DNA from 3 places in the Dickeya fangzhongdai genome. Region 3 is predicted to be linked to each of the others. Evidence: predicted binding sites of a transcription regulator. Region 3 holds the regulator's gene; each other region holds the start of a gene.

Region 1 (10,508 bases), 1.1 Mb from region 3:
TCGGGCTGGAGCGCGCCGGCGTCGAGTGCCGCCCGGAATGGATTATCCACGGCAACTATCATTCCAGCGCCGGTTACGAGATGTTCGCCCAACTGTGCGCCCGCCTCGGCCGCCCGCCCAGGGCGCTGTTTACCGCCGCCTGCGGCCTGCTGGAAGGGGTGCTGCGCTACCTGAACCAGCACAACCTGATGGACTGCGACATGCGGCTGTGCAGTTTTGACGATCACTACCTGTTTGATTGCCTGCCGATGAAGATCGATACCGTGGCGCAGGATTGCGAGACGCTGGCGCGCAACAGCTTCGGGATGATCAACGCGCTGATTGAAGGGCAGCCGTTGCAGGAAAGCCGCGTGTATGTGCCGACCCGCCTGCACTGGCGTCACCCGGACTCCCGCGCCTGAAGGCGATGCATCTGGAAGACCTCACTGAAGAGATAGCGTGACAAAAAGAGAAGCGCGACAAAAAGTAGCTTGCGAGGCTGGCGACCGGTAAGATAACCGACAACTGGTTATATTTACAGGTATGATAATGAATGCCCAGACCTTTGAAGAGCAAAAGTTTAGTGCGGATCGCTTCACCCATCAGCGCGTCGAAAACTGTAAATTCCATAATTGCGACTTTGCCGGCTGCGATTTAACTGATACTCAGTTTTTGGACTGCCAGTTTTTCGATCAAGAAAGCCAAATGGGCTGTAATTTTTATAGAGCGACATTGAAAGACGCCAGCTTTAAAAACTGTGATTTGTCGCTGTGCAATTTCCGCTCGGTGAAGGCTCTGGGCATTGAAATACGCGACTGCCGGGCGCAGGGCGCTGACTTCCGGGACGCCAGCTTCATGAACAGGATTACCGCCCGCACATGGTTTTGCAGCGCCTACATCACGAAATCAAATTTAAGTTACGCCAACCTGTCGGGCGTCATACTGGAAAAGTGTGAGCTTTGGGAAAACCGCTGGACGGGCGCGAATGTCAACGGCGCCAGCTTTGTCGGCTCCGATTTATCAGGGGGAGAGTTTACTTCTTTTGACTGGCGTTCCGCCGACTTTACGCAATGCGATTTAATCAACTCAGAATTGGGGGAGCTTGATGTGCGCTCGACAAACCTCGAAGGCGTGAAGTTAGATAATTATCAGATAAATACGTTGATGGAGCGTCTTGGAATAATCGTGATTGAACAATAGTTGAAAGCCGCAAGAATCCGTCAGGCGCCGCCAGCTCTCTCGGTTTATTCGCGGCAGCGTGCAAAAAACCAGACGCCCATAAAAAAACCACCGCCGGAGCGGTGGTTCAGTGCAGGCAGCAAACCGCGACTCAGCGTGCTTTCTCCGCGCCCATCAGGCCAATTTTGAGATAGCCCGACTCACGCAGCGAATCCATCACCCGCATCAGGGTTTCATAATCCACACTCTTGTCTGCCTGAAAGAAAATGGTGGTGTCTTTATTGCCCAGGGTTTTGGCTTCCAGCGCCTGAGCCAGCGTCGCTTCGGTGATCGCATCGTCGCCCAGATAGAGCTGTTTATCGGCCTTCACCGTCAGGAACACCGGTTTTTCCGGGCGCGGCTGCGGCGTGGCGCTGGAGGCCGGCAGGTTGACCCGCACATCCACCGTCGCCAGCGGCGCCGCCACCATGAAGATGATCAGCAGCACCAGCATAACGTCGATAAACGGCGTCACGTTGATGTCATGCATTTCACCGTTTTCACTCTGCCCGTCGTTCAGATGCATCGCCATCGACTTACCCTACCCGCAGTTTCTGCGCCGGTGAAGAAGAGGCGTTGCCGGTACTGGCTGCAATATCCAGATCGCGGCTCTGCAACAGCAGAATCTGCGCGGCCACATCGCCTACTATCGCCTTGTAGCTGGCCGTCCAGCGCGCGAACACGTTATAGATCACCACCGCCGGAATCGCCGCGACCAGACCGACGGCCGTCGCCAGCAGCGCTTCGGCGATACCCGGCGCCACCACCGCCAGATTGGTGGTCTGCGACTGGGCGATGCCGATAAAGCTGTTCATGATGCCCCAGACGGTACCGAACAGACCGATAAACGGCGCGATAGCGCCCACCGTCGCCAGATAACCGGTGCCGCGCCCCATCTGACGCCCGGTAGCCGCCACCCGGCGTTCAAAACGAAACGCGGTGCGCTCTTTGATGCCGTTATTGTCGTCGGAACGTTCGGACAGCTCCTGCTCATTGCGGGCATCCGCCAGCAGTTGCAGCGAAACGCTGCCCGGCTTGAACACGCCGGCGATATCCGACGCGTCATCCAGCGAGCGGGCATCGTCCAACGCCTGATACTCTCGACGGATGCGCTTTTTGGCGCTCATCAGGCTGGCGCTCTTGCCGAAGAAGATCGCCCAGGTAACCACGGATGCCAGCAACAGGCCGATCATCACCGTTTTTACCACCACGTCAGCGTGCTGATACATTCCCCAGACGGACAGATCCGTGCTCATCAGGCTGCTGACGGCTCCCGGCGGCGCGGACGGAGCAACCGTCGCCGCTGCCGTGCCGGTCGCGATCGGCGCCGACGTCGGCGCGGCCAATGCGCCGCCTGCCATGCCCAGCAACGCGAACGCCATCAGACGATGAGTAAAGCCCCCGAACACACGGCCGGACTTACGCCAGACTGATGATCCCCGTTGGTTAATATTCTTGTCAGCCGTATACACGCTGTGCCTCCACCAATCATTTTCATGCCACTTTAATCTGGCGAAAATGATACCAAACCCAGAATTAATTGATAGTCGTTCTCATTATTATTTACGCATTTTGCTGCACGCTTTACCTCTAACGCGCCGTTTCCCGGCACATTCGCTGCATCGCATCAACGACATATTCATCTTGATAAGAAAAGCCGCCCCCCTGTCATCCCAGCCGTGATAACGTACGGGAATAGACGCAAGGAATGTTTGAGCTACAGGTGATGCCGTATGACGAGTAAAAAAATCGCCACCGCGCTGGTGGCCGCCGGGCGCAGCAAAAGAGTGACCCAGGGGGCGGTAAACCCGGTGATTCAGCGCGCCTCTTCGCTGGTATTCGACAGCGTGCAGGACAAGAAACACGCTACCATCAACCGCGCCAAAGGCGCGCTGTTTTACGGTCGCCGCGGCACCCTGACCCACTTCGCTTTTCAGGACGCCATGACCGAACTGGAAGGCGGCGCGGGCTGTGCGCTTTACCCCTGCGGCGCCGCGGCCACCGCCAACGCCATCGTATCGTTTATCTCGGCGGGCGATCACCTGTTGGTCACGGGTTCCGCCTATGAACCGACGCAGGATTTTTGTAACAAAGTGCTGAACAAAATGAACATCAGCACCACCTTTTTCGATCCGATGATCGGCGGCGACATCGCCAGTCTAATCCAACCCAATACCCGGGTCGTGTTTCTGGAATCTCCCGGTTCCATCACCATGGAAGTACAGGACGTTCCGGCGATTGTCGCCGCCGTGCGCCGCGTTAACCCGGATATCGTCATCATGATCGACAACACCTGGGCGGCCGGCGTGCTGTTCCGGCCGCTTGATCTTGGCGTAGATATTTCGATTCAGTCCGGCACCAAATACATCACTGGTCACTCCGATGTCATGATTGGCACCGCCGTCGCCAACGCGCGCTGCTGGGATCAACTGCGCGAGCAGTCCTACCTGATGGGGCAAATGGCCGACGCCGACAGCGCCTACATGGCCAGCCGCGGGCTGCGGACGCTCGGCGTCAGGTTGCAGCAGCATCAGGAAAACGGCTTGCGCGTGGCGCGCTGGCTGGCGGAACGCCCGGAAGTGGCGACGGTCAACCACCCGGCGCTGCCCGGTTGCAAAGGGCATGAATTCTTCGTGCGGGATTTCAGCGGCGCCAACGGCCTGTTCTCATTCGTGCTGAAAGAGAAGCTAAACCGCGAGCAACTGGCCCATTATCTCGACCATTTTAGCCACTTCCGCATGGCCTATTCCTGGGGCGGTTTCGAATCGCTGATTCTGGCTAATCAGCCGGAAGAACTGGCGGCGATTCGCCCGGCAGGCGGCGTCGACTTTACCGGTACGCTGGTACGGCTGCACATCGGCCTGGAAGATTGCGACGATTTGATCGCCGATTTGGAAACCGGCTTCAGGAGATTGCGGGAAATGTGACGCCACTATCCCTCCGGCCCCCTGATGCCGCTGTGGTAAGTGAGGCAAAGCGTATATGATGAACAGTAACAATGATGATAATACGTTTACCTTTTTTACCCTATCCTGATGCTCGTCTTTTCAGGCTTAGAGCCTATCCCAATAGGCGTCATTGGCGCAGCCAGTTTGGACGCGGACAGCGCGCAGAACCCGGAGCGTACACGTAGTACGTGAGGAGTTCGAGCACTGCCCAGGTCCAAAATGGCAAGTAAAATAGCCCTATTGGGATAGGCTCTTAGTGCGGCGTATTTACGCGGCTTCAGGGGTTATAGCAAACCAGACAGGATGCGATATGAGTGTTGTTCATGAAATTATTCAGGCGCTGTGGCAACAAGACTTCAGCGCGCTGGCCGATCCACGTGTGGTATGGGTCATTTATGGCGTGCTTTTCACCACCCTGTTTCTGGAAAACGGTTTGCTGCCCGCCTCCTTTCTGCCCGGCGACAGCCTGTTGCTGCTGACCGGCGCCATGATCGCCAAAGGCGTGATGAGCTTTATTCCCACTATGGTGCTGTTGACCGTGGCCGCCAGCCTCGGCTGCTGGCTGAGTTACCTGCAAGGGCGCTGGCTGGGCGATACCCGGCTGGTGAAGAAATGGCTGCATCAGTTGCCGGCTCACTATCATCAACGCACCCACAACCTGTTCCACCAGCATGGGCTGGCAGCGCTGCTGATTGGTCGTTTTCTGGCGTTCGTGCGGACCTTGTTGCCGACCATTGCCGGGGTGTCCGGACTGAGCAGCACCCGCTTTCAGATTTTCAACTGGTTGAGCGGTTTTCTGTGGGTCACCGGTATCGTCACGCTGGGCTACGCTCTCAGCCAGATTCCGCTGGTCAAACGCTATGAAGATCAGGTCATGACCGCGCTGTGCATTCTGCCGCTGGTGTTGTTGTTCAGCGGGCTGGTGGGGATGCTGCTGGTGTTGTGGCGTAAAAAACGGGCGATGGCCTGAGAAATACAATTACCGGCGGAGCAAACACGCGCCGCCGGATAATCGATATGCGGTTCATGCGCGGTTCAACTGCTCTCCACCACCCCTGACCCCGAACGCAGTCTGGCGACTTCATCGCCTGGCGTAACGCCAAAGAAGCGCTTGAATTCCCGGCTGAACTGCGAAGAACTTTCGTACCCCACCTGCATGGAGGCCGCATTGGCTTTCAGCCCGTCATGCACCATCAACAAACGCGCCTTGTGCAGCCGGTAGGACTTCAGGTACTGCACGGGCGAGGTGTTGGTCACCGCCTTAAAGTTATGGTGAAACGCCGACACGCTCATGTTCACTTCCATTGCCAGCCGCTCCACGCTCAGGTTGTCCGCGTAATGGTTTTCGATATAGCGCAGCGCGCGGGCAATCTGGCTGAAATGGCTGTAGCGGTTCATCAGCGCCTGTAACGAATCGCCGCAGGGTCCGCACAGCACATGGTAGAGAATTTCACGCACAATCCACGGCCCCAGCACCCTGGCGTCGCGGGTGTTCGCCATCGCCTCCAGCAATCGCTCCGTCGCACACAGGATGGCCTCGTTAAGCGGCACGCTGTTGATGCCGGCGCTATCGGCACGTCGTTTCTCGCCGCAGCCGTCATCCCCCATCTCGATCAACAGATCTTGCAGAATCGGGATATCCACCCGGATGGAAATGCCGACCAGCGGATTTTCCGGGCTGGCGAAACTTTCGCACTCGAACGGCAGCGGCACCGTCATCAGCAGGTAGTTGTCCGGGTCATACTGGAAGACCTTGTCTCCCAGATACCCCACCTTGTGACCCTGAAAAACGATCACGATACGAGGGTCGTACAGCACCGGCGCCCGCGCGCCGTGGCGGTCGATGTAAATCACCTTGACCTGCGGAATCGGGGTCTGACTGACGCCATTGCCGGCGGTGTGCAGCATCGCCAGATTGACCAAACGCTGGCGTGGGCTAGGACTTTGCATATATTCATCTCTTACTGACAACGGAAATAAAGTGACATATATGTGCGATAGAATCACCCTTTTCTCCTAAGCTTTGCAGAAACAGGCAATACATAGCGAGAAATGAGCATTGCCGGAACACCGGGAGAAGCCGAGAATAAAATCCACATTAATGTACGCCGTTCCACCAGCCATCACGTAATGGCTCGGCCGTGCATGACAAGGAATCCCCATGAATCAAACCATTGAGTTACTCACTCATCATCGCAGCGAGCGCAGCTATCTGGACAAACCGATTCCGGAAGAGGTGCTATCCACCATTATCGAGGCCGCGCGTCTGGCGCCGACGTCGGTGAATTCGCAGCAGGTTTCCATCGTAGTAACCCGTGACCCGGCCCGGCGCGCCCGCATCGCCGAACTGGCGGGAGGACAGCCCTGGATCGCCCAGGCTCCGGTCTTCCTGACACTGGTTCTGGACATGCACAAAACCGCGGCCGGCATTGCCATGAGCGGCAAAGAACAGCACGCCAACGAGAGCGTCGAGAGCATCGTTTCCGGCTCCACCGATGTCGGCATCGCGCTGGGTACTCTGATCACCGCCGCCCACGCCTTTGGCCTCGGTATTGTGCCAATCGGCGGCGTGCGCCGTAATCCACAGGGTATGATCGACCTGCTGGAACTGCCGCCGCTGACATTCCCGGTCGTTGGATTGGCGCTAGGCTATGTAGACCAACCGGCGTACCAGAAACCGCGCCTGCCGCTGAATACGTTCCGCCACGACGAGGTTTACCGCACCGAACCTCTGGCAGCAGCGATCGAACAATATAACAACACCCTGATTAACCACTGGAAGCAAACAGGACGCAGCGATGGCGAAGCCTGGGGCAGCAATACCGCCAGCTACTATCAATACGTCTATTACCCCCATGTCCTGCCTGCGCTGTTACAGCAAGGCTTCAAACTGGACCAGTAACCTTACAAGGGATTTATAACCATGCAGAATTTTACTCTCCATACCCCGACCAAAATCCTGTTCGGCGAAGGGCAAATCGCCAGTCTGGCCGATCAAATCCCGACGGACGCCCGTATCCTGATCACCTACGGCGGCGGCAGCATCAAGAAAAACGGCGTGTTCGACCAGGTGATCAACGCGCTGAAAGGCCATAACGTACTGGAGTTTTCCGGTATTGAACCGAACCCGACCTACGAAACGCTGATGAAGGCGGTTGAGATTGTCCGTAAGGAAAAAATCGACTTCCTGCTGGCCGTGGGCGGCGGTTCAGTGGCGGATGGCACCAAGTTCATCGCCGCGGCGGCACACTACAGCGCAGCAGAAGATCCGTGGCACATCCTGCAAACCTGGGGCGCACAGGTCGAAACCGCCATTCCGCTGGGCGTGGTGCTGACCCTGCCGGCGACGGGCTCCGAATCCAACAGCGGCGCGGTCATCACCCGCAAGAGCAGCGGCGACAAACAGGCGTTCATGAATCCGCTGGTGTGCCCGCGCTTCGCCGTGCTTGACCCGGTAGTCACGTACACCTTGCCTGAGCGCCAGATCGCCAACGGCGTGGTGGATGCCTTTGTCCATACCGTCGAACAGTACCTGACCTACCCGGCTAACGCCAAAGTACAGGACCGCTTCGCCGAAGGGCTGCTGCTGACGCTGGTCGAAGAAGGTCCGCGCGCGTTGCAAGAGCAACAGAACTACGACGTACGCGCCAACGTGATGTGGAGCGCCACCATGGCGCTTAACGGCCTGATCGGCGCCGGCGTGCCGCAAGACTGGTCGACCCACATGCTGGGCCATGAAATCACCGCCATGCATGGGCTGGACCACGCCCAGACGCTGGCTATCGTGCTGCCGGCGATGCTCAATGAGCGCCGCGTCCAGAAACGTGAAAAACTGCTGCAATACGCAGAACGCGTCTGGAACCTGCGCGACGGCACCGAAGACCAGCGCATTGATGCGGCTATCGCCGCCACCCGCGCCTTCTTCGAACAGATGGGCGTACCGACCCGCCTGTCCGACTACCAGTTGGACGGCAGCTCCATTCCGGCGATGGTGGCGAAGCTTGAAGAGCACGGCATGACCGCGCTGGGCGAGCACCACGACATCACGCTGGACATCAGCCGCCGCGTGTACGAAGCCGCCCGCTAACCGCGGCAGGCTGACTTTCGACTACACTTAGGGCATGCCGCCGGGCACCGCCTGATGTGAAAACCGGCATTCAGACGCCGCCGTTCGGGCGGCGTCTTTGTCTCATCGCCACATCACCGCCATAACGTCTGGCTCCCTCAAGCGTCGGGCGTAGAAAGCGCATAACAAGGAGAATGACATGACGATGCAACCTCTGGTTAAACTGGCTGACGGCAATATCATGCCCCAGCTAGGGCTTGGCGTCTGGCAGGCCAGCAACGAACAGGCTGCCGCTGCCGTTACCGAAGCCCTGAACATCGGTTATCGCGCCATCGATACCGCCGCCATTTACAAGAACGAAACGGGTGTTGGCAAAGCATTACAGGAAACCAATATCCCGCGCAGCGATATTTTCATCACCACCAAACTGTGGAACAGCGATCAGGCGCATCCGCGTCAGGCGCTAGAGGAAAGCCTGCGCAAACTGCAGCTGGAGTACGTCGACCTGTATCTGATCCACTGGCCGTTGCCGGAGCAGAACACCTACGTCGAAGCCTGGCGCGGATTGCTTAATCTCAAGGAACAGGGGCTGGCGAAAAGCGTCGGCGTCTGCAATTTCAACCCGCACCACCTGCAGCGCCTGAAAGAAGAAACCGGCGTGATGCCGGTCATCAATCAGATAGAGCTGCACCCGCTGTTCCAGCAGCGCATGCTGCACACCTGGAACACCACCCACCACATTCAGACCGAATCCTGGAGCCCGCTGGCGCAGGGCGGAGAAGGCGTATTCGACCATCCGGTGATTCACGCGCTGGCGAAAAAATACGGCAAGACGCCGGCGCAAATCGTGATCCGCTGGCATCTGGACAGCGGTCTGGTGGTGATCCCCAAATCCGTTACCCCAGCGCGTATTCGGGAAAACTTCGAGGTATTTGACTTCAGGCTGGAGAAAGAAGAGTTAAGCGAGGTGGCGACGCTCGACTGCGGCAAACGGCTGGGACCGGACCCGGATCAGCCGCGCACCGATGCGCCGCGTAAAGACTAGCATTGCCAAGACTAACATCGCGCCCGCGCCTGACGCGCGGGCGACGCTTATCAGGGCTGCGCGACTAAACGCCCATCAGGGCTGAACTACCAATTGAGCCGTGGAGCCGCGATCGGCCATTTCCAGCGTGTGGCTGTAATACAGGAACGGGAACTGCGGCGTGGAGAACTGGCCGAAATACACCAGCAGTTCCACGTCATTTTCCACCCACACCGTGTCTTTCCAGCCACTGTCCTCCGGCGGCGTCAGGCCGCCGTTCACGCTGCGCACCAGAAACATCGCGCCCTGAACGTGGAACGGCTGCGGCTGATCGGCATGCACAATCCAGCGCTCATAGCGCCCGACCTGCGTTTGCACATCCACACGATTCATGTCCCACATGGCACCGTTGATGCCCGGCAGGCTGTCGCCGAGGCGGAATTCTCGCGTCCGGCTGACCGCGCCGTCGATGATATTGTCGGCCAGCAGGCGCATCGGCAGGGTGTTGGTCACCAGCGGCAGCAGGCCGGTGGGCCGCAGGGTCAGAATCGCCGATGACACCAAAATAGTGGAGGGTTCGAACAATCCGCGCAGCCGCTGCATGATGCTGGCGGATTCGCCGGCGGTCAGCGTCGCCTCGTTGCCCTGGGACATATCAACCAGCACTTCGCGGCGCTCGCCGGGCGCCAGCGAAACCTGATTCAACGCCATCGGCGCAGGCAGAAAACCCTGATCGTTGGCGATCAGGTGCAGCGGCCGGCCGTCGCTCATGCGCATCACGTAGCGACGGGCGTTGGAAGCGTTGAGCAGACGCAGACGCACCCAGCCGCGGGAGACTTCCACATACGGGCTCCGCGCGCCGTTCACCAGCAGCGTATCCCCCATAAAACCGCCGCTGCCGGGCGGGTTGTACAGCGGCGCGCCAAAGTTATCCAGCCGTTTGTCCTGAATAATCAGCGGGAAATCATCTACGCCGTAATGATTCGGGATAGGCAGCGACTTGCTGAGGTTGTCTTCCACCAGCCACAGGCCTGCCAGCCCGTTATAGACGTGCGGCGCCATGCGGTTGGGCGTATTGGCGTGATACCAGCAGGTAGCCGCCGCCTGACGAACCGGCAATACCGGCGACCAATCCATATTCGGCTGAATCATGCGGCCGGCGCCGCCCATCAGCGAACCCGGCACCTGCAGGCCGCTGACGGTCATCGACACCGGTTCATTAAGGCGGTTGCTGTAAATCAGCTTGACGTCATCATTGCTGAACACCCGCACC
Region 2 (10,508 bases), 130 kb from region 3:
TGGCTGCGTTATTCGGCCCATTTCATGGGCCTCGCCCCTTCGGGGCCACTGCCAGCAGCGTTCAAATCGGCTTACGCCAATTGTCGCTCACCCCAGTCACTTACTTGAGTAAGCTTCTGGGGATTCACTTGGTTGCCGCCGTCCTGCAACTCGAATTATTTTGGGTATAGTTAAGGTATTTATATTTATCCCAACAGAATAAGTGCCGTGGAAAAAATCGAGATGACTGTTTCTCTGTTGAGTGTGATTATCATAGACGCCGGGAACGGGTAATTTTGTCAATTGATGCCATTTAAATTTCACTGTTGTTAATGATCAGCGGAAATAATATTTCGATGTTATCAAGTGAATTTTTAATTGATTGATTATCATTGGTAAATTAAATGACAAGATAAATGTGAGCGGTATTGTTCCATAATAATGAAAACTGAATTTGAAAACCGCAGCTGATTTCCCATCCCGATGTAGCGTAACTGCGGGTTTACCCCTGAAAAGTGTAATGGTTTAGTAATGCTGTTGTTGCGAATGTGTCTTGTTTTCACTTTTTCGTAATGATAATAATTATTATTAACTTTTGTGGCACACATCAATACCGCAGCCAGCGGACGGCGCTGTCGAGGGAGTTTTGGCACATGCATCACCACTACACACACTATCTGCAACTGAAAGTTGAGCATCCGCGCAAGTACGCCCGGGATTTGGCCCGCATGATGGGGCTGAGCGAAGCGGCGCTGACGTCGCTGCGCGTCGGGCATGACGCTCGCCGCCTGTCCGGCGACATGCGCGCGCTGCTGGCCGGGCTGGAATCCGTCGGCGAAACCAAGTCCATCACCCGCAATGAATATGCGGTGCATGAGCAGGTCGGGGCTTACCGCAACCAGCGCATCGGCGAACACGTCGGTCTGGTGCTCAACCCGCGCGGGCTGGACCTGCGCCTGTTTCCCGAGCAGTGGGATAGCGCGTTTGCGCTGACGGAACAGACCGCGCGCGGCGAGCGCCGCAGCATTCAGTTTTTTGATCGCCACGGCGACGCGGTGCTCAAGGTCTATGCCACCGACAACACGGAACTGACCGTCTGGCAGGCGCTGATCGACAGCTTCACGCTGGCGGATAACCCGCCGCTGGCGCTGCAACCTGCGCCGGTCGACGCCCCGGCCGCGGCGCCGGACGCCGCGCTGCTGGAGCAGGAGTGGCGGGCGATGACCGACGTGCATCAGTTCTTCCCGTTGCTTAAGCGCCATAATGTCACGCGCCCGCAGGCGTTTCGCGCCGTCAGCGACGATCTGGCCTGCCAGGTGGACAATCAGGCGCTCGGCGCCTTACTGCATGCCGCCCAGCAGGCGGGCAACGAAATCATGATTTTTGTCGGCAACCGCGGCTGCGTGCAGATTTTCACCGGCGTAATTGAAAAAGTGACGCCGATGGAGAACTGGCTGAATGTGTTCAACCGTGACTTCACGCTGCATCTGGTCGAAGACGCCATCGCAGAGAGCTGGGTGACGCGTAAACCGACCAAAGACGGCATTGTCACCAGCCTGGAACTGTTCGCCGCCGACGGCACGCCGATCGCCCAGCTATTCGGTCAGCGTTCGGAAGGGGAACCGGAGCAGGCGCGCTGGCGCGAGCAGGTGATGTCGCTGGTGACGCCGGAGGCTGCGGCATGAGAACGCTGTGTCTGATGTTGCTGTGGCTGCCGTTATCGCTGTTGGCTGCCGACCGGGTAGTGACGATTGGCGGCGATATCACGCAGATTGTGTTTGCGCTGCAGGCAGGCGACAAGGTGGTGGCGCGCGATAGCACCAGCCTGCACCCCGAGGCGGTGACATCACTGCCGAATGTCGGCTACATGCGCCAGCTAAACGCGGAAGGCATTCTGTCGATGCAACCGACGCTGGTGCTGGCGAGCGCGCTGGCGCAGCCGTCTACGGTGCTGGAACAGGTAGCCAGCCGGGGTGTGCGCGTGGTGACGGTGCCGGAGCCGCAAACGGTCGACGGCATCGGCGAAAAGATTCAGGCGATCGCCGGTGCGCTGGGGGTGACGCCGCGCGGCGAAGCGCTGGCGCAACAGGTGAAACAGCAACTGGCGGCGATACCGTCGCAACCGGCGTCGGCCCGCATGTTGTTCATTCTCAGTCATAGCGGCATGGGCGCAATGGCGGCCGGACAGGACACCGCGGCGGACGCCGCGTTCCGCGCCGCCGGATTGCAGAACGCGATGCAGGGTTTCAACCGCTATCAGCCGTTGTCGCAGGAGGGGGTGGTAGCGAGCCAGCCGGACTGGGTGGTGATCACCACCGATGGCGCGAAATCGCTGGGCGGCGGCGCGGCGGTGTGGAAATTGCCGGGACTGGCGCTGACGCCGGCAGGCAAGCACCAACGGTTACTGATTGTCGATGATATGGCGTTGCTGGGCTTTGGTCTGGATACGCCCGCGGCGCTGTTGCGCCTGCGTCAGGCGGTGGATGCGGCGAAGTGAGCCTGCCTCCGCGTTTGACGCTGCTGGCGATGGCGGGCGCGCTGGCGCTGCTGGCGTTAATCGCCGCCGGTAGCGGTGCGATGCCGGTGTCATTGACGCAGTTGATGACCCGTCCGATCGACAGCATGGCGTGGCAGGTATGGCTGTATATTCGCCTGCCGCGAGTGGTGCTGGCGTTGCTGGTGGGGATGGCGCTGGCATTGTCCGGCGCCGGGATGCAGGGGCTGTTTCGCAATCCGCTGGCGGACCCGGTATTGCTGGGGGTCAGCAGCGGGGCGGCCGTCGGCGTGGCGCTGGCGATACTGTTTCCGCTGGCGTTGCCGACGCTGCTGGCGCTGTACCTGCCGTTGCTGGCCGCCTTTGTCGGCAGTTTGCTGATCATGCTGCTGCTGTTCTCCCTCAGCCTGTCGGGGGATCGATCCCTGTCGCGTCTGTTGCTGGTGGGCATTGCCATCAACGCCATCGGCAGCGCCGCCACCGGCCTGCTGGCGTGGATCAGCAACGATCAGCAACTGCGCCAGCTGTCGCTGTGGGGCATGGGCAGTATGGGGCAGGCGCAGTGGGTAACGGTGGCGGCGGTGGCGTCGCTGGTGGTGCCGTGCGTGTGGTGGCTGCAAAGGCTGGCGTCGCCGCTCAATCTGCTGCAACTGGGCGACGAGGAAGCGCATTACCTTGGGGTGGATGTGCGCCGCACCCGGCGCCGGGTAGTGATTTTGTGCGCGGTGCTGGTGGCGGCGGCGGTGTCGGTCAGCGGCGTCATCGCTTTTGTCGGCCTGATCACGCCGCACCTGATGCGGCTGCTGCTGGGTGCGGATCACCGCTGGTTGTTGCCGGGCGCGACGCTGGGCGGGGCGTTGCTGCTGTTGCTGGCGGATACGCTGGCCCGCACGCTGGTGGTGCCGGCGGAAATGCCGGTGGGGTTGCTGACCTGTCTGATCGGCGGCCCGTGGTTTTTGTGGTTGATTCTAAGGCGACAACATGGCTGAACCGAGTTTTGCGCCACTGGCGGCGAGTCAGTTGCGCTATCAGGTCGCCGGCGGTCGGACCCTGATTGACGATGTGTCGTTGACGCTGGCTCAGGGCGAACTGGTGGCGTTGATCGGGCCGAACGGCGCGGGTAAATCCACCCTGTTGCGGCTGCTGACCGGTTATCTGACCCCGCAGCGGGGAGAATGCCGGCTTGATGGCCGGGCGTTGGCTAACTGGTCGCCGGGCGCGCTGGCGCGCCAGCGGGCGGTGATGCGTCAGGACAATACGCTGACCGCGTCGTTCCGCGTGGAAGAGGTGGTGGCGATGGGGCGAACCCCCTGGCGCGATACGCCGGAGCCGGACGTGGTGTCCGCGGTGCTGGCGCTGACCGGTTGCGGGCACCTGCGGCAGCGGTTGTATCCGCAATTGTCCGGCGGCGAGCAGCAACGTGTCCGGCTGGCGCAGGCGCTGGCCCAGCTCTGGCAGGGCGACGGCCCGCAAGGCTGGCTGTTTCTGGACGAGCCCACCTCGGCGCTGGATTTGTTCTATCAGCAACGGCTGTTGCGATTGCTGAAATCGCTGACTGAAGACGGGAAACTGGCGGTGTGCTGCGTATTGCACGATCTCAATCTGGCGTCGCTATGGGCCGACCGGGTGGTGGTGATGCAGGGCGGGCGCAAGGTGGAGGAAGGCGCGCCGACGCAGGTGCTGACCGAGGCAGCGATTCAGCGCTGGTATCAGGCGGAGGTGTTGGTCAGCCCGCACGGCGACACCGGTATGCCGCAGGTGGCGTTGCGCCGTTAACGACGCGCGGGGCGCGCCGATGAAGAAAAAAGTTCGATAATTATAATAACAACGATCGTACCCGAGGGGTTTCAGGTTGCAGGCAGGCGGCTGATGCGCCGGCAACGTGAAACATGACGGGTATTCCAACCGTAACGGGTTGAAATGATACTGTTTGGCAATCCCTGAGCAAGAAGATAATGACATCCACTATTGAGGTTGCAGTATGTTCTTGCACAACAAAGAAAAGCATCGCACCGGGTTAAACCGGATCATTTTGACCGGCGTATTGACCGGTCTTGCCTGCCCAACGCTGGCGGCGGACGCGAACACAGCGACATCATCGACGACGACGCCATCGACCACCACGACGCCATCGACCACCACGACGCCATCGACCACGACGGACAGTGGGACGAAAAAAGCCGTGTCGGCGGACAAAACCGCCGCTGGTGGGTCCGGCGATCAGATGACGGTGATGTCGCCGCGCGTCACCAAACCGGGCACCACCATCACCATGACCGACAGCGACATGCAAAAGAACGGAGGCAACGACTTTGGTTCTATCATGCGCTATCAGCCGCTGGTGAGCGCCACCGGCGTCAGCGGCGGTTCCGGCGCCGGTAAAAGCGGGTTTGATCGCGGCGGGTACACCGGTTACAACATCCGCGGTCTGGAGAGCAACCGGGTGGCGATCGATGTAGACGGCATCCCGTTGCCCAACGCCACCGGCCGCAGTTACGCCGGGCGTCCCGGTCTTAACACCTTCGGCATCGGCCGTGATTACATCGACCCGTACATGTACGGCCTGGTGAGCATCGACGCGGGTGCGACGCCGATCGAGCGCGCCAATAACGCCATCGGCGGCGCAGTGTCGTTCCGCCCCAAATCGCCCGATCAGTATTTATCCGCGCAGAAAGACCACTATGTCGGTTATCAGAGCGACTACGACTCCGCCAGCCGTAGCTGGCACAACGGCGTCACCGTCGCCGGCGGCGATCAGACCCTGCGCGGCATTGCGGTGATCAGCCGTCGTGATGGTCAGGAAACCCGCACCAACAGCGACCAGTTGTCCGCCTATCCGCTCAACTGGCACTCGACGGCGGTGATGACTTCCGCCATCTGGCAGCCTAACGATCAGCACCGTTTTACCGGGACGCTCGACTACTACAGCAAGACGTCTCACACCCACTACGACGGCTGGAATAACTTTGGCAGCAGCATCGTCGGCACCTCGCAGCAGGACAGCGACAGCGAGCGCTGGAGCGGCAGCCTGCGCCACAACTGGACCTCCGCCACCAACACCGGCTGGGTGGATGCGGTGGATTCCCGCATCTACGCCCAGCGTTCCACCGCGAAAGACGACACCGACCTGCCGCTGGACGACGGCAGCATGCAGAAAGTCAACTCCGACTACAACGTCAGAACCTACGGCATCGAAACCAGCCTGCTGAAATCCGTCGGCATGCACCAGTTCACCTGGGGCTTCAACGCCCAACAGTCCGATACCGAACGCCCGTTCCATCAGTCGCCGGCTCAGACCGGGGCCAATGTCATCATGCAGCCGGAAGCGGATAGCCGCAGCTACAGTCTGGGCGGCTTTGTGCAGGATAAAATGGAGGTTGAACTGGCCGGCAGGACGCTGGCGATCACCCCTGGGGTGCGGGTGGCGCACCAGAGCACCAAGTCACGCAACCTGTCCAGCCTGAGCGCGGGCAGCAGCGCGATCACCACGAACGATGTACAGTCGCTGTACGGCAAGACCACCCGCGATACCGAAGTGCTGCCGTCGCTCAGTTTGCAGTATGAACTGACGCCGCGCCTGAGCACCTACCTGCAGTATCGCCGCGGCGCCCAGTTCCCGGACGCCAGCCAGCTGTACGGCTCCTGGAGTCTGGGCTCCAGCTATGCCGGCCGTGCGCAGTACGCGCTGATCGGCAACAGCAATCTGGAAACCGAAACCAGCAACAACTATGAGTGGGGTCTGAAAGGCGACATGACCGACGGGGTGACCTTCCGCACCGCCGTGTTCTACAACGACTACAAGAACTTTATCGCCAACACCCGCTATACCCGTGCGGCTAATCCGGAAAAGTTCACCAACGTACCGTCGAATATCTATACCGCATACCAGATGGAAAACCGCGACAAGGCTTATATCTACGGCGCGGAATTCAGCAGCCGCGTGCAGTGGGGCACCTGGTTTGACGCGCTCGGCGGGTTCAGCACCACGATGGCGATCGGCTATAACGAAGGTAAATCGAAATCCCGCTATCTGGGCGACAAATACGTCGACCTCGACAGCGTAGCGCCGGTGAAAGCGGTGGTGGGACTGGCCTGGGACGAAGCGAACAACCGCTACGGCGCGGCCATCACGTCGACGTTCCAGAAAGGTAAGCGCGCCACCGCCAACAACCGTCAGGGGTACAACAATACCGGCGCGGCGCTGACCGATTCGACCACCCAGTATATGCGCGTGCCGGGGTACGGACTGGTGGACCTGACCGCCTACTGGCGCGTGCTGCCGACTGTGCGGCTGAGCGGCGGCGTTTATAACCTGACCGACCGTAAATACTGGGACTACCTGAGCAGCCGTCAACTGACGCAGAGCACCGCTCAGGATGGCTACAACCGCGAACTGGCCGTGATGCCGGGCCGCACCTTCCAACTGGGCGTCAATGTCGATTTCTGATCGTCGCTGAGCCTTTCCAACGGTCTCCTGCCGGTCGGCAGGAGACTGTTTCCCCGTCCTGACCGCCTATCCCATATCCCTGCGGCGTTTGCTATTCCTTCTGGATTAAAATGCTGTTTTAATTTATTGGACGAATGGGTTTATACGTAGAACATCACGAAATCATCAGGGATAAAATATGGCAAAACACACGAAACTCACCACATGGGGCGGTATGGCGGCGTTGCTGGCGGCCAGTTTGTGGCCGCTGGCGTCATCGGCCGTGACCGCGGTATACGTGTCGGCGGCGGGAGACGGGGAAATCCGCTCTTATACCTTGAATACCAAAAACGGCCAGTTGACCGCCATTGGTACGGTGGCCGCTGGCGCGCAAGTCATGCCGATGGCGCTCAGTCCGGACCAGCGCCATCTGTACGCCGCGGTGCGCAGCAAACCGTACACGCTGGCCGGTTACGCCATCGACCGGAAGACCGGCGCGTTGAGCCCGGCCGGAACGGCGCCGCTGCCCGACAGCATGGCGTACATTTCTACCGATCGCACCGGACGCTGGCTGCTCAGCGCCTCCTACGGCGGCAACAAGGTGGCGGTCAGCCCGATTGCGGCAGACGGTCGCGTGAGCGCCGAGGCGGTGCAGGTCGTGCCTACCGGGAAGAATGCGCACAGCATCATCGCCGATAGCCAGAACCGGTTTGTGCTGGCCAGCAATCTGGGCAGCGACCAGCTGTTGCAGTTCCGCTTTAATGCCAAAACCGGACAGCTGACCCCGAATACGCCGGCTGAACTGGCGTTATCGGCGGGCAATGGACCGCGTCATCTGGTTTGGGCGCCGGATCACCGCACCCTGTACGTCAGTAATGAGCTGTCCGGTAAAGTGGCGCGGCTGACGCTGAACAAAACCACCGGTCGGCTGACGTTGCGGGATTACACCGATGCCCTCCCGGCGGACGCGGGAATGCAACCCGGCACGGTCGACCCTAAAGCGCCGGGCATCGATAACCGCCCGAAAATCTGGAGCGCGGATCTGCGGCTAACGCCAAACGGCCGTTTCCTGTATGTTTCCGAACGCACCAGCAGCACCGTCAGCCTGTTGCGGGTTACGCCCAAGAGTGGTCAATTGCGTTATGTGGCGCGCTATCCTACCGAAACCCAGCCGCGCGGTATTCAGATCGATCCCAGCGGCCGCTACCTGATCGCCAGCGGTGAAAAATCCGATCAGTTGTCGGTGTATCGCATCAATCAAACCAGCGGCGAATTGACGCTGACCGGCCGTTTCCCGACCGGTAAAGGCGCTAACTGGATTGAGATCGTCACGCTGCCTTAAGTAAGACAGAGTAGCGCCGGTGTGCGGTAAAACGCGGTTAGTGCATGAACCCCGCCCTGAGCGGGCGGGGTGGTGATGAGGTGTCAGGCCGGGGTTATTTCAGGTAGGCGTTGAACATCCAGATCTGTTTTTCCTGCTCTTTGATGTAATCGGTCATCAGCGACGCGGTGCCTTCATCGCTGGCTTCCGCCGCCAGCGGCAGGATTTCCCGCTGCTGTTGCAGCAGCACGGCATAACCGGCCAGCAACCCTGCCAGCGTTTTTTTGCCGTCGGTGGCGTTGACGTCTTCTTTGATGTCCGCCACTTTCAGGTAGTCGCTGTAGGCATGCAGCGGTTGGGCGCCCAGCGCCAGAATACGTTCCGCCAGTTCGTCGATTTTCAACAGCAGTTCGTTGTAGATTTCCTCAAACTTGGCGTGAAGTTCGAAAAACGCCGCACCGGAAATGTTCCAGTGATAACCGCGCACATTCATGTAAAGAATCTGGTAGTTGGCCAGCAAGGTGTTCAGTTTGGCGGCAATCTTTTCAGACTGCTGCACATCCAGTCCAATCGGGCTCTTTTTCTTTTTACTGCCTGACATATAACGCTCTCCTTTCTGTCAATCGCGTGTTGGTTCGCCATGAACATCAGTCCGGCATGTGCTCTCTTGCCGGGCAACGTGACGGCTTTTTCATCATAGACCAGAAATCCCGGTCCCATCTTCGCCGGGCGGGGGTGGTGAACCAGTTATAAAGCGATTCTGTGAATAAACGTTTGCGGCGTATCAACATTTCGGGTCGGTACGCCGTGCGATTAGCGGACGGCGCGAGGCGGCATCAGGGCAGGCGTTCAAGAAACTCGCCGACCACCGCCATGCAGGCGGCGCGCTCTTCTACGTGCGGCATGTGGCTGGAGTGCCGGAAGATCACCCATTCGCTGTGGCGGATGTGGTCGGCGAAGGGCTGCACCACCTCGGGGGCCGCTTCGTCGTACTCGCCGGAAATCAGCAATGTCGGCACGCTGATGGCATGCAGACGGTCGATGATGCTCCAGTCCTTCATGGAACCGATCACGTGGAACTCGGTCGGCCCGTTCATGGCGTGGTAGACGGTTGGATCGTCGTCCATCGCGGCAAAGGTGCGTTTCACCTCGTCCGGCCAGGGATCGAGCCGGCAAACATGGCGCTGGTAAAACACCTGGCTGGCGGCGCGATAGGCATCGCTGTTTAGCGTGCCGACCTGTTCGTGAGCCAGCAACGTGGCCTGCACCGTCGGCGGTAGGGCAGCGCGCAGTCGGGCGGCGGCGGACAGCCACAATGCCATAGAGGCGGGCGAGTTTGCGATCACCAGCCCCTGCAACCCAGCCGGTTGCCGCACGGCATGTTCCGCCGCCAGCATGCCGCCCCACGATTGCCCCAGCAAGGCATAGCGCTGCGCGATGCCAAGGTGGCGCAGCAGGTTGTCGAGTTCATCCAGAAACAGCGATACCTGCCAGAACCCGGCCGGTTTGTCGCGCAAATGGGTGGAACGGCCGTTGCCTGTCTGATCGTAATGGATCACCGCCCGGCCGGTTTGGGCGAGGTCGCGAAACGCGTCCACATAGTCGTGGGTGCAACCGGGGCCGCCGTGCGCCACCACCAGCGGCGTCAGCGGCGAGGCGAGATCGCCACAGACCCGGTACCAGGTCTGGTACTCGCGAAAAGGGGCATACCCCTCACAGACGTTATACATAACGCATACCTTTTTCATGATGGACAGGCACACGCTACCGCCGGCGCGTTGCGGTGAATAGCTAGCAAAAATACGAGGTTGTACCGTGACGGCAGAACGCGTCTGAATAACGAGGATTTATCGAGAGGCAATTATATGTATTTCTCTGCTAATCGAAAATACGTTGTCTTTCATCAATGCTTTTATTATTTACCCATTGAGGGTTATAGGTTTATACCCGTCATACTTCAAGTTGCAGGTGTGTTGGCTGCGTTCATTCACCCGAATCACTTACCTGAGTAAGCTCATCGGGATTCACTCACTTGCCGCCTTCCTGCAACTCGAATTATTTTGGGTATATATCCATATATTTTTCCACTCTGATAGATTGTATTATTCATGCCGATTTATTTATCCAGATATTGTCAGGTTTTATATTTATTCTAATGATATTAATGGTATTTTATACCTGTCATACTTCAAGTTGCAGGTGCGTTGGCTGCCCTCGCTCACCCCAGTCACTTACTTATGTAAGCTCCTGGGGATTCACTCGGTTGCCGCCTTCCCGCAACTCGAATT
Region 3 (10,508 bases):
CACCGTACTTGCCAACCACAAGGCGATGGTGTTCATCGTGCTGAGCGGCGTGGCGGGCGCGCTGTCCTGGCTGTTTTATTTTATGGCGCTGAAAAGCGGCACCGTCGCGCAGGTGGCGCCCATCGACAAACTGAGCGTGGTGTTCGCGGTGATTCTGGCGGCGCTGCTGCTGGGAGAAAAAGTGTCGCTGTTGGCCGGGGTTGGCGTCGCGCTGATTTCCGCCGGCGCGCTGTTGGTGGCGTTGGGATAAACGACTGGCCGCAGGCATAAAAAAGGCGCTGTTGACACAGCGCCCTGCTTTTCAACCGGGTTGACCCGTTACTTCGCGCTGCTCAACACCGCGCTGACAATCTCAACCGCTTCTTTCTCGATTTTCTCGCGGTGCTCCGCGCCGAGGAAACTTTCGCAGTAAATTTTGTAAGCCTCTTCCGTGCCGGACGGGCGCGCGGCAAACCAGCCGTTGTCGGTCATCACCTTCAGGCCGCCAATCGACGCGCCATTGCCGGGCGCAGCGGTCAGACGAGCGGTGATCGGGTCGCCTGCCAGCGTGCTGGCGGACACCATTTCCGGCGACAGTTTGGACAACGCCGCTTTCTGCGCGTGCGTCGCCGGCGCCTGCAAACGGTTGTAGCTCGGCGCGCCAAAACGCTCGGCCAGCGCATCATAGTGCTGCTGCGGGTTTTTGCCGGTCACCGCGGTGATTTCCGCCGCCAGCAGACACAGGATGATGCCGTCTTTGTCGGTCGACCACGGTTTGCCGTCAAAACGCAGGAACGACGCGCCGGCGCTCTCTTCGCCGCCGAAGCCCAATGTCCCGTCGAACAGGCCGTCTACAAACCATTTGAAGCCGACCGGCACTTCCACCAGTTTACGGCCGAGATCCGCCACCACCCGGTCGATCATGGCGCTGGACACCAGCGTTTTGCCGACCGCCACCGACTCGCTCCACTGCGGGCGATGACGGAACAGGTAGTTGATAGCCACCGCCAGATAGTGGTTCGGGTTCATCAACCCGGCCGGGGTGACGATACCGTGACGGTCATAATCCGGATCGTTGGCGAAAGCCAGATCAAACTTGTCGCGCAGCGCCAGCAGACCAGACATCGCCGACACGGACGAGCAGTCCATGCGGATCACGCCATCGTGATCCAGCGTCATGAAACGGAAGGTCTGATCGACGGCGTCGTTGACCAGCGTCAGGTCCAGCTGGTAGCGCTCGGCGATGCGCTGCCAGTAGGCAATGCCGGAGCCGCCGAGCGGATCGACGCCGAGTTTCAGGCCGGCGCGCTGAATCGCCGCCATGTCCACTACCTCGCCCAGCGCCTCGACATACGGTTCAACCAAATCGCGCTCGTGCAGATGACCGCTCAGGCGCGCCTTATCCAGAGACTGACGTTTCACGTCGCGCAGATTGTCCGCCAGCAGCGCGTTGGCGCGTTTCTCAATCACGCTGGTGAGGTTGGTGTCCGCCGGGCCGCCGTTAGGCGGGTTATATTTGATGCCGCCGTCTTCCGGTGGGTTATGGGAAGGGGTAATCACGATGCCGTCCGCCAGCGCGCCGCCCTGACGATTGTGCACCAGAATCGCGTTCGACACCGCCGGCGTCGGGGTAAAACCGTTATCCTGCTGAACAATGACGTCAACGCCGTTGGCCGTCAGCACTTCCAGCACCGAGATAAACGCCGGCTCGGACAACGCATGGGTATCTTTCCCCACGTAGCACGGCCCCGTGATGCCCTGACGGCTACGCTCTTCGGCAATCGCCTGAGCAATCGCCAGAATATGGGCTTCATTGAAGCTGTGGCGGGCGGCGCAACCGCGATGCCCGGAGGTGCCGAATTTAACCGACTGAGCCGGATTGGTGACATCCGGGCGCAACACATAATACTGGGACGTCAACTGTGCGACATTAATCAGGTCGCTTTGCCGGGTAGGTTGTCCGGCTCTCGGGTGATTAGCCATTGGCGTTTCTTCCTGACGCAGTGATTTAAATAGTGCCGCAAACTTTCTCAGTCAGTTCCGGCGGGAACTGCATCGCCAGCATGATGTACTCGATCATGCTGCGTTTGCGACCGGTATTGGTGTTGGTGATAACCCAGTAAGGCGTGTCGTCGATGTGCCGGGGTTTGGTCTGAGCGCCGTGCAGCAACAAGGTCTGCTCGTCGGCGGCAAAATAGACGCGGGTGCGGCCATGCAGCGATTCGGTAGCAGCCGCAAACGCTTCCGGCGACAGGCGATGCAGGGTGGACAGTACCAGCAGAAAACGATTGACCGCCTTGTTCTGCTCGGCATATTCGTCCGACAGCAGCAACTCGCGCACGGTTCTTACCCGGTCACGAGACGGCTGTGCGGCCGCAGGCTGGGCGATTGTCGACGCCGCTGGCGACGGAGTTGCCGCGGCGGCTGGCTGCGCGCCGCTGAATTTCAGCATGCGCCGTAAAATATCCGATGCACTCTCGCCGATATGCTGAGTGTGGCTGGCGATATAACGGTAAAGCTCGTCGTCGACCTCAATAGTTTTCATTTTTATCCAGTACTGTTTTATGTCTTTAATCAATCATCAGGAATTATACAGGCTATGCGCAACCCGCGAACAGCGTCAGACGCCGGTGACGCCAAATTCAGGATTATCCTGAATTTGCGCACGCATCCCTGTTCCATGAATGCGGCTTTCTATCCCCTGCCCCGACGAGCGCTGCCCGACAGAGTTTACCCTGCGGCGAAGCGTCATGGTAAAGTCATGATACCCTAAGCCACTGTCTCTCTGAATGAACTTCACCATGAAATTGAATTATCGCTGGCAAAACGCGCAACACCCGCAGAACCGGTTACCGGTTATTCTCATTCACGGCTTGTTTGGCAATCTGGACAATCTTGGCGTTCTGGCCCGCGACCTGCAAAAACACCACGATACGTTGCAGATTGATCTGCGCAACCACGGGCTGTCGCCCCGCTCTCCGGAGATGAACTACCCGGCGATGGCGCAGGATGTGCGTGAACTGATTGACGAACTGGGGCTGGAGCGTGTGATTCTGGTCGGTCACTCGATGGGGGGAAAGGTATCGATGGCGCTGACCGAAATGCTTGCCGGGCGTATCGAGCGCATTGTGGCGATTGATATCGCGCCGGTGGACTATCAGGTGCGTCGTCACGACAACGTTTTCGCCGCCATTCGCGCCGTTAGCGATGCTGGCGTGGAGCAGCGCGCCAAAGCCGCGGAAATCATGCGTGATTACCTGCCGGGAGAAGAAGGCGTCGTCCAGTTTTTGCTGAAGTCTTTCCAGCAGGGAGAATGGCGCTTTAACGTGCCGGTATTGTGGGATCAGTACGAACACATCGTTGGCTGGCAAGAGGTGCCCGCCTGGCCCGGCCCGATCCTGTTTATCCGCGGCAGCGAGTCGCCTTACCTGGACGATCGCTATCGCGATGCGCTGCTGCGCCAGTTCCCTGCCGCCAAAGCGCACGTGGTGAGCGGCGCCAGCCACTGGGTTCATGCGGAAAAACCGGAAGCGGTGCTGCGCGCCATCCACCGTTTCCTGGCCGCCGACTGATAACGCAGCAGGCAACGTCGGAATCTCGGCTGCCGGACATCGGCGCCAACCGGAGTCAATCTACGGTTTAATTGCGCGCCGCCCTCCAGTAAACCGTTGTCGCCACCGCAACGGCTGGGGTATCATGGCGCGCGCAGTATTGAGGGACGGCTGTCTGGCCACTTGCATCGTTAACCACATTTCATCAAAACGCGGCCTGAGTTGCCGAAAGCGACGGATTACCCCGGTGTTCGAATCCCGGTGATCAAAAGCGGCGTTTTGGCCGAATTTCTTGCAGTACCATTATCTATGGCAAAAGAACAAACGGATCGCACCACGCTGGATCTGTTCGCGAACGAGCGTCGTCCGGGGCGGCCCAAAACCAACCCGCTCTCCCGCGACGAGCAGTTACGGATCAATAAACGCAATCAGTTACGGCGTGACCGGGTGCGGGGTCTGCGTCGCGTTGAGCTGAAAATCAATAGTGAAGCGGTAGACATTTTGAATGCGTTGGCTGAGCAGAAAAACATCAGCCGCAGTGAACTGATCGAACAAATACTGCTGGCGCAGCTGGCGGAACAAGAAAACTAAACCTCGCTGGCGTCGTCCATGACGCCGGTCGTCCTATTACATCAGAACGTTTCCACGACTATCAGAACGTTTCCCAGTTATCGCTGCTCTTTTTACTGCTGCTCGTCGTAGCGGCCGGCAGGGCTTTGGCGGGAGCCGCCACCGCTTTGGACGGCGCCTGACGATCGCGTCTCGGCGGCAGACCGGCCGACTGTTCTTCCGACAGACGGAATACCGATACCGCTTCGGTCAGCACCATCGCCTGCTCTTCCAGCGAACGGGTTGCCGCCGAGGCTTCCTGTACCAGCGCGGCGTTCTGCTGAGTCACGCTATCCATTTCCGTGATTGCCTGACCGGCCTGAGCGATACCTTTACTCTGCTCATCCGACGCCGTGGCGATTTCCGCCATAATGTCGGTGACGTTGGTTACCGCGGTCACGATCTCGCTCATGGTGCTGCCCGCATCGGCTACCAGCGTCGACCCGTTATCCACACAGCGCACCGACTCGGCAATCAGGTGTTCGATCTCTTTGGCTGCCTGCGCACTGCGCTGCGCCAGACTTCTCACCTCGCCGGCCACCACGGCAAAGCCCCGTCCTTGTTCACCGGCGCGGGCCGCTTCCACCGCTGCGTTCAACGCCAGAATGTTGGTCTGGAAGGCAATACCGTTGATAACGCTGGTGATCTCGGCGATTTTCTTCGAGCTGCCGGAGATTTCCGCCATGGTTTTCACCACATTATCAACCAAATCCCCGCCCTTACTGGCGGTGGTGGAAGCCTGACGGGCCAGCTGACTGGCGTGGCTGGCGTTTTCAGCGTTCTGCTTCACCGTTGATGTCAGCTGTTCCATGCTGGCGGCGCTTTCTTCCAGCGCTGCCGCCTGTGACTCGGTGCGAGCCGCCAGATCGTTGTTACCGGAAGCGATTTCCGATACGCCCTGATAAATAGAGTCAGCACTGGTACGAATGGTGCTGACGGTATTGGCCAGACTGCCCTGCATATCGCGCAACAGCGGGAACAGCCGGCCCACGCAGTTGTTGCCGAAATCCAGAATCGGTTTCCCCAGACGGCCGTTGGCAATCACCTGGAAATGATCGCGCAGATCGTTAAGCGGGCGCACCAGACAAGCCACCAGATAGCGGTCGGTCAGGAATAACATCACCAGACCGGCGATCAGCCCCGCCAGCAAAATGTTCTGGCCGACGCCAGTGATAGTCTCCAGTCGGTTGCCGGCATCGACGAACATCGTCGAACCCGCTTTATTAAAGTTGGTGAAAGAGACGTTGAACTGGCGGCTGAAGGCCGGCACGATATCTTTGGCGAATTTGTCATAGTCATCGAACTTTTTGTCCGCCGCACGCTGGAACATGGGCTCGACGCCCTGAGTAATCAGATTGCCCCAGTCGCGGATTACCGCGTCAACCAACTCCGGCGACATGCCGGCATGATCAATCTTCTTGAATGCTTCCAGGTTGGATTTCAGTAAATCCAGCGCGGCCTGTGATGATTTTTGCTGTTCGTCCGCTTTCTGGTTATCGCCGCTCTGACGATAGTCAATCGCACGCGCCAGTCGGGTCACCATGCGGAAATACTGGTCGTTGCCGGTGTTAACCAAATTCATATTGTTGACCAGCAACGCACTGGTTTTGGAGGTTTCGTTCATGGTCCGGAACGAATACATGGTGTAGACCGAAACAGCAATCCATAACACACAGAAGATGCCAAGCACCCACAGCATGGCTGTGCGAATGGCAATATTTTTTAGGAATTGCATAGTTGACTCCATAAATGGGCTATTGGTCGAGGAGGTAAGTCTTGTTTTGATTTATGCGATGAGAAAGTCTCTCGCTTTGTAAGAAACATTGCTGCACATTTACATTCAATAAAAGCACCATGCTCTGTCATCGTCAAAACTATAGGAATGTTTAGTGTTTTATGTCGTTTAAAAGCTAATAAAAATTAGATATTTAACCAATTATCCATATTTTCAGTCATCTGTACGAATATCGTATTTTAAAAAAATTAAAAAAACATTAAGGGAGTGATGCAAAAACAATCAATTAATCGCTTCCGCGCCATTTCACGATATGGCAACAGATACACGTTTATCCGTCAGACAGTGTCTGCTATTATTAGCGGATCGTGGGTGACGCAAGCACCATACCCTTAAGAATCAAGAGGTTATTTTATCTATGGCTCTCATAGGCATTTTTTTTGGCAGTGACACGGGCAATACCGAAAACATCGCCAAGACGATCCAGCAACAACTGGGCAGCGACGTCGCCGAACTGCACGACATTGCCAAAAGCAGCAAAGAAGATCTTGAGCGTTTCGACATCCTGCTGCTGGGTATTCCAACCTGGTATTACGGCGAAGCGCAGTGTGATTGGGATGACTTCTTCCCTACGCTGGAAGAGATTGATTTTGCCGGCAAGCTGGTCGCCATCTTCGGTTGTGGCGATCAGGAAGACTATGCGGAGTACTTCTGTGACGCCATGGGCACCATTCGCGATATTATCGAGCCGCGTGGCGCCAATATCGTCGGTCACTGGCCGACCGAAGGCTATTACTTCGAAGCCTCAAAAGGTCTGTCGGATGACACCCACTTTATCGGTCTGGCCATCGATGAAGATCGTCAGCCGGAGCTGACCAGCGAACGCGTCTCCAACTGGGTCAAGCAAATCAGCGAAGAGCTGAACCTGAAAGCACTGCAGGCCTGATTCATCTATGGCTCTGATACCGATGTATTCAGAGCCATATCTATATAGATAGACAAAACCTATCACAATCAGTGATACATTTTTTTAACTTTTCATTCCGACAGGGTACAATACCCACTCGGTCAGCCGGTTGCGTTTAATGACCTGTCTTGGCGTACAATATGTCTCTCGCAGGGAACAACTCTGAATACAGAGAGTTAGCAAGAATCATATTGTAAAAGTTCCGTGGTTTTCATTTCGACGGCGCGGTTCTATAATTGAGACACAGTGACCTTTTTTAAGCCGACCGATGATACTAGGCTAATAGCCTCCCAGATAAAGCAAGTAACAGGACTAAATCCGCATGACTGACAACAATACCGCATTAAAGAAGGCTGGCCTGAAAGTCACACTTCCACGACTGAAAATTCTGGAAGTGCTTCAGGATCCTCAATGCCACCACGTCAGCGCGGAAGACTTATACAAAAAGCTGATTGATATGGGGGAAGAGATTGGTCTGGCTACCGTTTACCGCGTGCTTAACCAGTTTGACGACGCCGGCATCGTTACCCGTCATAACTTCGAAGGCGGCAAGTCGGTTTTCGAACTCACGCAGCAGCACCATCATGATCATCTGATCTGTCTGGATTGCGGCCGGGTGATTGAATTCAGCGACGAGTCTATCGAAGCGCGCCAGCGTGAGATCTCCGAGAAACACGGCATCAAACTGACCAACCACAGCCTGTATTTGTACGGCCATTGCAGTAGCGGCGATTGCCGTGAAGACGACAATGCGCACAACGAACGCTAATCACTCGATGCAGAGAAAAAATAAAACCGCCGCGGCGGTTTTATTTTTGTCTTTTTCCCGGTAGCCGGGCGGCTGTTACCCCGCCCAACTGTCCCGCAAACCGACCGTGCGGTTAAACACCAGATTATCCGCACTGGAATAAACGCGATCGGCGCAGAAATACCCTTCACGCTCAAACTGATAGGCTTTTTCAACTTCAGCCTGACCCAGACTGGCTTCCACAAAGCCCTGGGCGACAGTCAGCGAATCCGGGTTGATGGTGGAGAGAAAATCCTCCGCCGCGCCGGGGTTAGCCACGCTGAACAGACGGTCATACAGACGGAACTGCGCCGGCAGTGCATGAGCCGCCGATACCCAGTGGATCACGCCTTTCACTTTACGGCCGTCAGCCGGATCTTTGCTCAGGGTTTCCGTATCGCAGCTGCAGTAAATCGTGGTGATCACGCCCTGCTCGTCTTTATCAATGTGCTCGGCCTTAATGACATAGGCGTTACGCAGGCGCACTTCTTTGCCCAGCACCAAACGTTTGTACTGCTTGTTGGCTTCTTCGCGGAAATCAGCGCGATCGATATACACCTCGCGGCTGAACGCCACCTGGCGCGATCCCATTTCCGGTTTATTGGGATGATTGGGCATAGTAAGCCACTCTTCATGCCCTGCCGGCAGGTTCTCAATCACTACCTTCACCGGATCCAGTACCGCCATCGCCCGTGGCGCGTTCTCGTTCAGATCGTCGCGAATGCAGGATTCCAGCGCCGCCATCTCCACGGTGTTGTCCTGCTTGGTGACGCCGATACGACGACAGAACTCACGAATGGACGCCGCAGTGTATCCGCGACGACGCAAGCCGGAGATAGTCGGCATACGCGGATCGTTCCAGCCTTCCACCACTTTCTCGTTCACCAGCTGGTTCAGTTTACGCTTGGACATCACCGCGTATTCCAGATTCAGGCGGGAAAACTCATACTGCCGCGGGTGGGCAGGAATGGAGATATTATCCAGCACCCAGTCATACAGGCGGCGGTTGTCCTGAAATTCCAGCGTACACAGCGAATGGGTGATACCTTCCAGCGCATCGGAAATGCAGTGGGTGAAATCGTACATCGGATAAATGCACCATTTGTTGCCGGTCTGATGGTGCTCGGCAAATTTGATGCGGTACAGCACCGGATCGCGCATAACGATGAACGGCGAGGCCATATCGATTTTGGCGCGCAGGCACGCCGTGCCTTCAGCGAAACCGCCGCTGCGCATTTTCTCGAACAGCGTCAGGTTTTCTTCGACGCTACGGTCGCGGTACGGGCTGTTTTTACCCGGCGAGGTCAGGGTGCCGCGGTATTCGCGGATCTGCTCCGGCGTCAACTCATCGACATACGCCAACCCTTTATTAATCAGTTCAATCGCGTAAAAGTGCAGCTGATCAAAATAATCAGACGAGTAGCGAACGTTGCCGCTCCAGGAAAAACCCAGCCACTGAACGTCATGCTTGATGGACTCAACGTACTCGATATCTTCTTTTACCGGGTTGGTATCATCAAAGCGCAGGTTGCACTTGCCGTTGTAATCTTCGGCAATGCCAAAGTTCAGGCAGATGGACTTGGCGTGACCGATGTGCAGGTAGCCGTTCGGCTCCGGCGGAAAACGCGTCTGAATATGGTCGTGTTTGCCGGTAGCCAGATCTTCATCAATGATCTGGCGAATAAAGTTGGTTGGGCGGGCTTCAGCCTCACTCATGCTTGGTTCCTCAAATGCGAAAAAACAACCCATAACCACTAATGATCCAACAAGCCACGCTGGGAAACAACCGTTTGTTTCACGAAAGTTTAAGATAAAAAAACGGAGCGTACGTCTCCGTATGCTCCGTTTCCCAACATCTGACAACCATGGGGCGTCGCCGAATTATTCCTGCGACACCTCGCGTAACGCCGCCGCAATGTTTTCCGCCTGAGTGCCAACCACAATCTGCACGCTTTGCTTGTTGAGACGGATGACCCCGGCCGCCCCCAGCTTGCGTGCAGCGGGTTCATCCACCAGGCCGGAATCCTTCACGCTCAGGCGCAAGCGGGTAATACAGGCATCAATTCCGGTCAGATTATCCTTGCCGCCGATAGCCTGCAGGTAACCTCTCGCCACCGACTGGCTGTTGCCGGCAGGAGCGGCGGTTCCCTCGGATGAGGACTGCGCCGCGGCGGCTTCACGCCCCGGCGTCATCAGGTTAAAACGGGTGATGGTGAAGCGGAACACCACATAATAGATGACAAAGAACGCGGCGCCTTGCAGCAGCAGCATGTACCAGTTCGTCGCCAGCGGGTTGCGCGAAGACAACACCATATCCACCAGACCGGCGCTGAAACCAAAACCGGCAATCCAGTGCATGCTGGCCGCGATGAATACCGAAATCCCGGTCAGTACGGCGTGCAGCACATACAGCACTGGCGCCACAAACATGAAGGAGAACTCCAGCGGTTCGGTAATGCCGGTGAAGAAGGCTGCAAACGCCGCCGCCACCATAATCCCCGCCACCCGACTGCGGTTTTCCGGACGAGCGCAGTGATAAATCGCCAGCGCCGCCCCCGGCAGGCCAAACATCATGATCGGGAAGAAACCGGCCTGATAGCGCCCGGTAATACCGGGAACGGCTTTGCCGGCGTCAATCGCCTGCTGCCCGCTGAGGAAGTTAGGAATATCATTGATGCCGGCCACATCAAACCAGAACACCGAGTTCAGCGCATGGTGCAGCCCCACCGGAATCAGCAGACGGTTAAAGAAGGCATAGATACCGGCGCCGACCGATCCCAGTTGCTGAATATGCTCGCCAAAGGAAACCAGCGCGTTGTAGATCACCGGCCAGACGTACATCAGCACGAACGCCACCACGATCATCAGCATCGAAACCAG

Evidence for each region. The regulator Fur, encoded in region 3, represses iron uptake genes when iron is present. The targets are predictions, from matches to a motif close to ATAATAATGAGAACNACTATCAA.
Region 1: a site for Fur is predicted at 2,738-2,760, ahead of exbB (tol-pal system-associated acyl-CoA thioesterase). Genes of this name have one in related genera too.
Region 2: a site for Fur is predicted at 4,286-4,308, ahead of CVE23_RS07320 (TonB-dependent receptor domain-containing protein). Genes of this name have one in related genera too.

Annotation. Positions count from the first base shown of each region.
Region 1 covers NZ_CP025003.1:391,414-401,921, reverse strand. Annotated here, with positions in the region: gene CVE23_RS01890 (substrate-binding domain-containing protein) at 1-401, shown strand, start outside; gene CVE23_RS01885 (Qnr family pentapeptide repeat protein) at 529-1,179, shown strand; gene exbD (TonB system transport protein ExbD) at 1,310-1,729, opposite strand; gene exbB (tol-pal system-associated acyl-CoA thioesterase) at 1,734-2,669, opposite strand; gene metC (cystathionine beta-lyase) at 2,931-4,124, shown strand; gene CVE23_RS01860 (DedA family protein) at 4,456-5,115, shown strand; gene CVE23_RS01855 (AraC family transcriptional regulator) at 5,181-6,095, opposite strand; gene CVE23_RS01850 (NADPH-dependent oxidoreductase) at 6,307-7,047, shown strand; gene yqhD (alcohol dehydrogenase) at 7,069-8,232, shown strand; gene dkgA (2,5-didehydrogluconate reductase DkgA) at 8,411-9,256, shown strand; gene ftsP (cell division protein FtsP) at 9,332-10,508, opposite strand, start outside.
Region 2 covers NZ_CP025003.1:1,578,183-1,588,690, forward strand. Annotated here, with positions in the region: gene CVE23_RS07300 (hemin-degrading factor) at 633-1,664, shown strand; gene CVE23_RS07305 (heme/hemin ABC transporter substrate-binding protein) at 1,661-2,476, shown strand; gene CVE23_RS07310 (FecCD family ABC transporter permease) at 2,506-3,462, shown strand; gene CVE23_RS07315 (heme ABC transporter ATP-binding protein) at 3,455-4,249, shown strand; gene CVE23_RS07320 (TonB-dependent receptor domain-containing protein) at 4,455-6,920, shown strand; gene CVE23_RS07325 (lactonase family protein) at 7,099-8,241, shown strand; gene CVE23_RS07330 (Dps family protein) at 8,336-8,821, opposite strand; gene CVE23_RS07335 (proline iminopeptidase-family hydrolase) at 9,057-9,950, opposite strand.
Region 3 covers NZ_CP025003.1:1,449,451-1,459,958, reverse strand. Annotated here, with positions in the region: gene CVE23_RS06770 (EamA family transporter) at 1-250, shown strand, start outside; gene pgm (phosphoglucomutase (alpha-D-glucose-1,6-bisphosphate-dependent)) at 319-1,962, opposite strand; gene seqA (replication initiation negative regulator SeqA) at 1,988-2,524, opposite strand; gene ybfF (esterase) at 2,781-3,551, shown strand; gene ybfE (LexA regulated protein) at 3,840-4,121, shown strand; gene CVE23_RS06745 (methyl-accepting chemotaxis protein) at 4,183-5,874, opposite strand; gene fldA (flavodoxin FldA) at 6,293-6,820, shown strand; gene fur (ferric iron uptake transcriptional regulator) at 7,164-7,610, shown strand; gene glnS (glutamine--tRNA ligase) at 7,686-9,344, opposite strand; gene nagE (N-acetylglucosamine-specific PTS transporter subunit IIBC) at 9,510-10,508, opposite strand, start outside.